One region of the Streptomyces sp. NPDC096205 genome, then DNA from elsewhere that is predicted to be linked to it. Evidence: riboswitches for the same ligand, from Rfam matches in the RefSeq annotation. Region 1 holds a riboswitch; each other region holds the start of a gene.
What was found. Region 1 has a riboswitch for cyclic di-AMP ahead of ACIQ6Y_RS12435 (M23 family metallopeptidase). Riboswitches for the same ligand answer to the same signal wherever they lie in the genome.

Region 1 (2,175 bases):
GGCGGACGCGTTCATCGGGGGCGACCTGTACGCGGTGCAGGACAGCCCGCAGGGGGTGCGGCTCGTCGTCGGGGACGTACGCGGCAAGGGCATGGGCGCGGTGTCGGCGGTCGCCGTCGTCATCGGGGCGTTCCGGGAGGCGGCCGAGCAGGAGGCCACGCTGGAGGCGGTCGCCCAGAGGCTGGAGCGCGCCCTGGACCGCGAGGGCACGCGGCGCGACGGGCTGGACGCCCACGAGGGGTTCACCACGGCCGTGCTGGCCGAACTCCCGCACGGCGACGGCGTCGTACGTCTCCTCAACCGCGGCCATCCCGCCCCGCTCGTGCTGCACGCCGACGGCACCCTCGTCCCGCTGTCCGCCCACCGGCCCGCCCTGCCGCTCGGCATGAGCGACCTCGGCCGCTGGCCGGACCGCGCCGAGGAGCACCCCCTCCCCGGCGGCGCCACCCTGCTGCTCTTCACCGACGGCCTGTCCGAGGCCCGTGACGCCCGCGGGGTGTTCTACGACCCCGAGGCGCGGCTCGCCGGGCGCACCTTCCGCGGCCCCGGCCAGTTGCTGCGCACCCTCGCGGAGGAGGTCCGCCGGCACACCGGCGGCGCCCTCGCCGACGACATGGCGCTGCTCGCCGTACGGCGCCCGGCCCGGGGTGACGTGCTGTGATCGGGCGAGCGCCCTGCGCATAACATCTGAGTCACCATCAAAAACTCGGACGGTACTGAGTACGGGTCAACTCGCCCGTTTTTCGCCCCTCCTGGGTTCTACGTCCCTGTCGATCGCGTTAATGATCAAGCCGAACGGCTTGGAATTGGAGCCCCGGTTCTATTAACGTCCGATAACGCAGCGCGGTCGTCCCAGCCGTCACAAGAGACGGCTCCGTGCGCACGCGCCGAATCCCGTCAGGGAACCGGGGAACCACCAACTTGGGGTGAATCGGGCGTATTTCGCCGTGGACACACGGTGTCATATACGCGCGTAGGAGACCTTCCTGCTCCGAACCCGTCAGCTAACCCGGTAGGCGAGAAGGAAGGAAAGGAGCACGCCCACGTGGCGTCCAACCGCCCTGCCCCGCATGCCCCGTTCATGCCGGGCCAGCGCACCGCCGAGACCGAGGAAACGTTCGTCTACGGCGGCCACCCCACCGACGAGGGACCGTGGGAGGAGTGGAACCCCACCGCGGACTCCGTCCGCCCCGTCCGCGGCCGGCACCGCGTCGCCAAGCAGCGCGGCGGCGGACTCGCCCGCAGCTCCACCGTCCTCGGCGTCGGCGTCATAGCCGCGGTCGGCGCCGGCGGCATGGCCAGCGCCCAGTCCGGCAAGCCGCCGGTCGCCATCTCCATGCCCGACCTGCCCTCCATCGGCTCCCTCATCTCCGACGACGCGCCCGCCGAGGAGACCACCGAGGCCGTCGCCCCGCTCAGCAGCCTCGGCACCGACACGGCCGACGCCACCGAGGACACCGCCGACGCCGGTGAGGCACTGCGCGCCCGCATCATGGCGCAGGCCGCCCAGCAGCAGGACCAGGCCGACACCAAGGCCGCCCAGGCGGCCCAGGCGGCCCAGGCCGCGGCTCAGGCCGCCGCCGAGAAGGAGGCCGCCGAGGCCGCCGCCAAGGCCGAGAAGGAGGCGGAGGCCAAGGCCGCCGCCGAGAAGGCCGCAGCGGAGGAGGAGGCCCGCAAGAAGGCCGAGGCCGAGCGCCTCGCCGAGCTGGCACGCCAGTACACGCTGCCGACCTCCTCGTACACGATCACCTCCACCTACGGCCAGGCCGGCTCGATGTGGTCCTCCGGCTACCACACCGGCCTCGACTTCGCCGCGCCCACCGGCACGCCGATCAAGGCGATCCACACCGGCACGATCACCGAGGCCGGCTGGAGCGGGTCGTACGGCTACAGCACCGTCCTCACCCTCGAGGACGGCACCGAGATCCGCTACGCCCACCAGTCCTCGATCAACGTCAGCGTCGGCCAGACGGTCAACACGGGCGATGTCATCGGGCGCGTCGGCGCGACCGGCAACGTCACCGGGCCGCACCTGCACCTGGAGGTGCACATCGACGGGGCCGGCGTGGACCCCATGGCATGGCTGCGGGACCGGGGCCTGAACCCCTGACGCCCCCTCCGCTCGACTGAAACCCCGGTGGTCCTGACGACAACCCCCCGACGTCAGGGCTGCCG
Region 2 (2,175 bases), on a different contig from region 1:
GCTGCGCTCCGCGCCCGACGGCACGGGCGTGTCGATGCTCGCCATCAGCGGGTCCGTGGACACCCCGAACACCGGCCCGGCGCTGGCGGACCTGTGGACGGTGCTGCGCACCCTCGCCGCGGACGGGCTGACCGACGCCGAGCGGGACGTGGCCGTGCAGAACCTCGTCGGGGTGGCGCCGCTGAAGTACGAGACGGCCGCCGCCGTCGCGAGCACGCTGGCCGACCAGGTCGAGCAGCATCTGCCCGACGACTTCCAGGCGACGCTGTATCAGCAGCTCGCCGCCACCGGCACGGTGGAGGCCACGGCGGCCGTCGTGAACGCCTTCCCGGTGGACCGGCTGGTGACGGTCCTGGTCGGCGACGCGGCGCAGATCAAGGAGCCCGTGGAGGCCCTCGGCATCGGTGAAGTCACCGTGGTGAGCGCCGAGTAGGGACGGCGAATTCGCGCCACACACGCGTGGGCCCTGGTGACCGGAGCGTCATCAGGGCCCTCGTTTGTCCGAGTTGGCTGTGAATTGCAGGAGATGCTGCCCGTCTGCCCTGTGGCATGCGCTACAAAAACGCTGATCCATTAGAGGATCGAAAGATGATCCCCTTAGTGTCGTCCGGGCTGTTCGTCACGCAGTGCGCCGCATCCGCGGCACCGGACAGTCATCGCCGAGTCCCCCTACGGCGCGAGCCAGGGGAGCCGGGGACCCATCGCAGTCCCTGGGGTGAATCGGACGCCCGCGCGTGAAGCGAGGGGGTCCGTAGGAGACCTTCCTGCTCCGAACCCGTCAGCTAACCCGGTAGGCGAGAGGGAAGGAAAGGACCAGCCACTTCATGGCGTTCACGCGCGCCACCGGGAAGCATCGTCGTCCCAGCCGGATGCAGCGCAGCACCGCCCGTGCGGCGGGCGTCGCGGCGCTCACCACCACCGGCGTCATCGGCACCCTCGCGGGGCCGGCCCTCGCCGCCGAGCCCGAGGCCGAGCAGACCGGCCTGCTGCCGGTCGTCACCATCGGCGACTCCGTCGCCGAGCAGATCGACGCCCAGGCCGCCGCGCAGAAGCAGGCCGCCGAGGAGGCGCTCGCGGAGCAGAAGGCCGAGGAGGCCGCCGTCAAGCGCGCCGAGGCGCGGGCCGAGGCCGCCCGTGAGGCCAGGGAGCGCGCCGCCCGTGAGGCCGAGCGCAAGCGCCTGAACACCTTCGTGGCCCCGATCGCCGGCTCGTACGTCTCCACCGCCTACCAGGCCAGCAGCGCGCTGTGGTCCTCCGGCAGCCACACCGGCGTCGACTTCCACGCCGCGAGCGGCACCCTCGTCCAGGCCGTCGGCATGGGTACGGTCGTCGAGGCCGGCTGGGGCGGCGCGTACGGCAACCAGGTCGTCATCCGGATGCACGACGGCACCTACACCCAGTACGGCCACCTGTCCTCCATCTCCGTCGCGGTGGGCCAGTCGGTCGTCCCCGGCCAGCAGATCGGCCTGTCCGGCGCCACCGGCAACGTCACCGGCCCGCACCTGCACTTCGAGGCCCGCACGAGCCCCGAGTACGGCTCCGACATCGACCCGGTCGCCTACCTCCGCTCGCACGGCGTGAACATCTGACCGACAGGTCTTGCTCGAAAGCCTCGACAGCCTAGAAAGCCCCGGCTCCCGCAGCCGGGGCTTTCGGCGTTCCGGTCGCCGCCCGGCGGCCGATTGTCCAAAAAATATCCATGGATTCCGGCCCGCCGTCGGAAATGCGGCCGCATTGCAATAGAGTCGCTGAACACACGTCAATCGTCGACGTTTCACGGGGATTAAAGGCGGAGGTCGGTCATGCGTGTTCCGGCGCACTCGGTATGCACGGCGATCCGGGACGACATCGTCGCGGGGGTCCACGAACGCGGCAGCCGGCTCACCGAGGAACTGCTCGCGCGCCGCTACGGCGTCTCGCGCGTCCCCGTCCGCGAGGCGCTGCGCACGCTGGAGGCGGAGGGGTTCGTCGTCACCCGGCGGCACGCGGGCGCGTGCGTCGCCGAACCCACCGAGCAGGAGGCCGCCGACCTGCTGGAGATGCGCGTGCTGCTGGAGCCCCTGGGGGCCGCACGGGCCGCCCAGCGCCGCACCGAGGCCCATCTGAAGGTGCTGCGCGGCCTCGTCCGGCTGGGCCAGGAGCGGGCCAGGCGGGGCAACAGCGAGGATCTGCGCT
Region 3 (2,175 bases), on a different contig from region 1:
CCTCGCCGCTGGTGAGTCCCGTACGGGTGCGCAGCGCGCGCAGTTCCGCGCCGAGCTTTCGGCGGCGCACCGCCGGACCGTGCTGCATGGGCCCCTCCCTACTCCTCAAGGGCCGCCCAAATAGGGTCTGCCGTCGCAGAGTTCACCGCTTCGAGCGACAGATATATGCATATCTTGGTGGATCGCCACCGTTACCGGCGTGCTGGTGGCAGTCTGGCGAACGAAGCACCAGTCCGGGACCGTACTCGAACCATCCGATTCTTGTCGGACCGCGATCCCGTGGGAAAGGGACGACGTCGCCATGGCAGACCACCTGGAAGCATCCGTCACTCTGCCGAGCGATCCCGCCTCGGTCTCCGCGGCCCGTGCCTTCGTCATCGGCACCCTGGGGGAGTGGGGCCTGCCGTCGGACACCGAGGCCGCCAACACCGTCCGGCTGATCGTCTCCGAACTCGCCACCAACGCCGTACAGCACACGTTCGGGCAGTCACCCACCTTCACGGTGGCCGTGCGCCTGGAGCGTGACGAACAGTTGCGCATCGGCGTCACCGACAGCCATCCGAGGTTCCCGAAGCGGCTGCCGGCCGCGGTGCAGCAGGACAACGGCCGCGGCATGGTGATCATCCGCTGGCTGACGGCGGAGTGCGGCGGCAGACTGCGCGTCAGACCCACGCGCGAGGGCGGCAAGACGGTCCTGATCGAGCTGCCCTGGACCGTCCCGGCTCATCCGGTGACCGCAGCGGGCCAGCAGGAGCCGTGAGCCCCCGAGAGCGCGCGGACGCTGCTCGGGGGCCCAGGAGTGGCCCCGGGCGGTGACGGCGGGTCAGGGAGCCGTACCGCCCGGGAGCAGGTCAGCTCACGCGGCCGTACCAGACCTTGCTCGTCCAGATCTTCTGGAGCCTGACCACGTCCCCGGTCTTCGGGGCGTGCCAGATGCGGCCCTTACCGGCGTAGATGCCCACGTGGTAGACGTTCGAGCCCGAGTGGAAGAACACCAGGTCCCCCGCCTTGCGGCTCTTGGCGGAGATGTGCCGGGTCTTGTTGTACTGCTGGGCAGCGGTGCGCGGCAGAGACTTGCCCGCCTTCTTGTACGAGTAGAGAGTGAGGCCCGAGCAGTCGAACCGGTGCGGACCGGTGGCGCCGTACTTGTAGGGCGAGCCCTTCTTCGAGGCTGCCACCTGGAGGGCCTTCGTCGCGGACGTGGCGGCCTGGGCCTCGGCGGCGACGCCGGGCACCACCAGGGAGCCGCCCACGGCGGCGAGAGTCAGGGCCGAGGCCGTACCGGCACGGGCCATGAGCGACGGGACACGATTCTGCGCGGTCATGCGCAACCCTTCGTCAGCCGCCTGTGAAGGATGACCTGTCGGATTCGGGCTGGCGAAGTGGCCCGGCCACCCGAAGGCGGCTTCACCCCAAGGACCGCTCGGACAACTGCGCTCCGGCGGACCGTCGTGCTTGGGTCCTCCACTCCTGCCGATCCACTCCTGTCGACCGGTCATCCGGGCGGCGGCAGGACTCGGCGTCCGCCCGGACCGCCCCGCCGCGGTGGCGGGGGCTTGTCGTCAGTCAGGGATCTTCACTCACAAGTGTCCGAAATACCCAATGGAACCGGGGATTTGTGTTGTTACTCACCACTCACCCGTTCGGGTGGACAGCTTGATCGACAAGCGTCTGTCAAGACCGCCGAACGGCCCCGGACCAGGGCCGGAACGCATTGTTCCGCCGTGAAAGCGCGCGTATCACGCAACTGTTGGGGCCCCGCAATACGACAACCTTCTACTCCGAAAGGGGGTACGTCATTTGGTCCGTTTAACGGTGGCCTCGCGCGCTCAGCCGTCGGAGCGCGCCGGCAGCGCCACACGCGCCGTCCGGCGCTCCCCGTCCAGGACGCGCAGCGCCCGCGCGAGCGTCGGCGCGTGCAGCTCCGTCTCGCCCCGTTGGTGCATCAGGGCGAGCGCGTCGCGCAGTTCCATGGCCTTGCGCACCAGCGCCTGAGCGGCGCGCAGTCCGCCGTAGGTGTCGCCGTGGTGCGCGGGGTTGATCCGGCCCAGCAGGTCGACGGCCTCCAGGTAACGGTCGATCAACTCGCCCTCCGCGCGGGTCAGCGCGGGCAGCGGCGGCAGTTCGGGTGGCAGCACCGGCGCCTCACTCTCCGGTCGGCGGGGCGAGGGTCGC
Region 4 (2,175 bases), on a different contig from region 1:
GCGGCCCCGGGTGCGGCTGCGGCTGAGCTGCGCGACGCCGCGCGGGCAGGTGGCCGCCCGGCTGTGCGACGTGGCCCCGGACGGGTCCTCGACGCTGGTCACGCGCGGGATGCTCGACCTCGCGGCCGAGGGGTCGTCGCAGACGGCGGACTTCTCGCTGAGCGCCGTCGGGTACGCCTTTCCGGCCGGGCATCGCATCCGGCTCGCCGTCTCCTCGGCGTACTGGCCGTGGGTGTGGCCCGAGCCGGAGTCGGCGGCCGGTTTCACGCTGGACCCGGCGGGCAGCACGCTGGAGCTGCCGGTGCGCTCGCGCCGGGCGGGCGCGGAGGTCGCCTTCGAGGAGCCCGAGCAGGCCGGGCCGCTGGGGGTGAGCCTGCCGGCCACCTTGGACGAGCCGCGGCCGGAGCGGGTGGTGGTGCGCGAGGTCGCCGAGGGCGTGTGGCGTCTGGAGGTCCTTCCGGTTCGGGGCGGCACGCGCGCGTACCCGGACGGTCTCGAGCTCACCGAGGAGGCGCTGGAGACGTACACGATCCGCGCCGACGACCCGCTGTCGGCCCGCGCCCGCACGGAGTGGTCGATCGGGCTGCACCGGCCCGAGCTGCCCTGGGCCGCCACCGTCCGCACCCGCTCGGAGATCGGCTGTGACGCGGAGCACTTCGTCACCTCCGACGAGGTGGTGTGCACGGAGGGCGGCGAGGTCGTGTTCCACCGCACCTGGGAGAGGCGCATTCCACGGACCGCCGATTGAGGGCGAGTTGGGGGTGATGCCCCAATTGCCGCTCTTGTGACTGCCGGTGAGATGGCTCACTGCGGGGCCGGGTGTGCGGTGATCGACTCTCACGGCACGCGCCAGGCCCCGCCGCTTGGTTGAGCGGAAATCGCCATAAAGGATCAAGTGCCGCAAACGCACTGATCATGCCCGACCGGTGCTTTGTGTGAATCCGGTACTTGTTTCGCCCATGTGCTCTCGCATACGTTCCCGGCCTGCCGGGCGGAACGCCGAATCCTGCCGCCGCCCATTGGCATCCACCGACCACGCAGCGGCAGGAGCGGGGGACCCAGGTAAGTCGCCGTACCGGACGTCGTACCAGCTACGACACCCGGCACGGCTTGGGGTCAAGCCATGCCTCTTCGGGCCTGGCCGGGCACCTTTCCGCCCGAACCCGACAGCTCACCTCGCAGGCGCCGGAGAGGACGTTCCCCATGCCTGCGCACACGCATGCAAACCGCCGCCCCCGTCTCGTCCGTGCCCTCACCGCCGCCGGTGTGGCCGCCGCCGCGCTCGCCCTGCCGTTCGCCGGCGCGACCGGCGCCTCGGCCGCCCCCACGGCCACGACGTCGGCGACCATCTACCCGAACACCCTCGACGGCTGGATCCGCCAGTCGCTCGACGTCATGGCCCAGAACGGCATCCCGGGCAGCTACGACGGCATCTACCGCAACATCATGCGCGAGTCGTCGGGCAACCCGCTCGCCATCAACAACTGGGACTCCAACGCGCTCGCGGGCACCCCGTCCAAGGGCCTGCTCCAGGTCATCGACCCCACCTTCGCGGCGTACCACGTGCCCGGCACCGCCTTCGACCCGTACGACCCGGTCGCGAACATCACCGCCGCCTGCAACTACGCGGCGGCCCGCTACGGCTCGATCGACAACGTCTTCGGCGCGTACTGACCGCCTCCCGGCCCCTCAGCCGTAGAGCCGTTCGAGGACGACGGCGATGCCGTCGTCCTCGTTCGAGCAGGTGATCTCGTCGGCCACCGCCTTCAGTTCCGGGTGCGCGTTGGCCATGGCCACGCCGTGCGCGGCCCAGTCGAACATCGGGATGTCGTTGGGCATGTCACCGAAGGCGAGGGTGTCCGCGGGTGTCAGGCCGAGCCGGCGGGCCGCCAGCGCCAGGCCCGTCGCCTTGGTGACGCCGCACGGCTGCAGCTCCACCGTCCCGGGCCCCGACATGGTGACCGTGGCCAGCGAACCCACCACCGCCCGCGCCACTGCCGCCAACTCGTCGTCGTTCAGGTCCGGATGGCGCAGCAGCACCTTGCTGATCGGCTCGCACCACAGGTCGTCGCGGCGGCGCACACGCACCGCGGGCAGGGTCGGGTGCGGCATCGTGTAGCCGGGCTCGATGAGGGTGAGCCCGTCGACGCCGTCCTGGTCCACGGCCGCGTACAC

Region 2: linked by a shared signal. The riboswitch ahead of ACIQ6Y_RS05955 (M23 family metallopeptidase) and the one ahead of ACIQ6Y_RS12435 (M23 family metallopeptidase) in region 1 are both predicted to bind cyclic di-AMP.
Region 3: linked by a shared signal. The riboswitch ahead of ACIQ6Y_RS18555 (C40 family peptidase) and the one ahead of ACIQ6Y_RS12435 (M23 family metallopeptidase) in region 1 are both predicted to bind cyclic di-AMP.
Region 4: linked by a shared signal. The riboswitch ahead of ACIQ6Y_RS30875 (transglycosylase SLT domain-containing protein) and the one ahead of ACIQ6Y_RS12435 (M23 family metallopeptidase) in region 1 are both predicted to bind cyclic di-AMP.

What each region holds. Positions count from the first base shown of each region.
Region 1 is NZ_JBIWFS010000003.1:21,205-23,379, reverse strand. It holds gene ACIQ6Y_RS12440 (PP2C family protein-serine/threonine phosphatase) at 1-661, shown strand, start outside; cyclic di-AMP (ydaO/yuaA leader) riboswitch at 876-1,034, shown strand; gene ACIQ6Y_RS12435 (M23 family metallopeptidase) at 1,046-2,110, shown strand.
Region 2 is NZ_JBIWFS010000001.1:1,414,808-1,416,982, reverse strand. It holds gene ACIQ6Y_RS05960 (M16 family metallopeptidase) at 1-433, shown strand, start outside; cyclic di-AMP (ydaO/yuaA leader) riboswitch at 648-812, shown strand; gene ACIQ6Y_RS05955 (M23 family metallopeptidase) at 825-1,589, shown strand; gene ACIQ6Y_RS05950 (GntR family transcriptional regulator) at 1,803-2,175, shown strand, end outside.
Region 3 is NZ_JBIWFS010000004.1:566,297-568,471, reverse strand. It holds gene ACIQ6Y_RS18565 (helix-turn-helix domain-containing protein) at 1-88, opposite strand, end outside; gene ACIQ6Y_RS18560 (ATP-binding protein) at 302-760, shown strand; gene ACIQ6Y_RS18555 (C40 family peptidase) at 852-1,325, opposite strand; cyclic di-AMP (ydaO/yuaA leader) riboswitch at 1,329-1,532, opposite strand; gene ACIQ6Y_RS18550 (hypothetical protein) at 1,830-2,138, opposite strand; gene ACIQ6Y_RS18545 (ATP-dependent Clp protease proteolytic subunit) at 2,146-2,175, opposite strand, start outside.
Region 4 is NZ_JBIWFS010000009.1:281,497-283,671, forward strand. It holds gene ACIQ6Y_RS30870 (CocE/NonD family hydrolase) at 1-748, shown strand, start outside; cyclic di-AMP (ydaO/yuaA leader) riboswitch at 1,018-1,198, shown strand; gene ACIQ6Y_RS30875 (transglycosylase SLT domain-containing protein) at 1,204-1,674, shown strand; gene ACIQ6Y_RS30880 (HAD family hydrolase) at 1,690-2,175, opposite strand, start outside.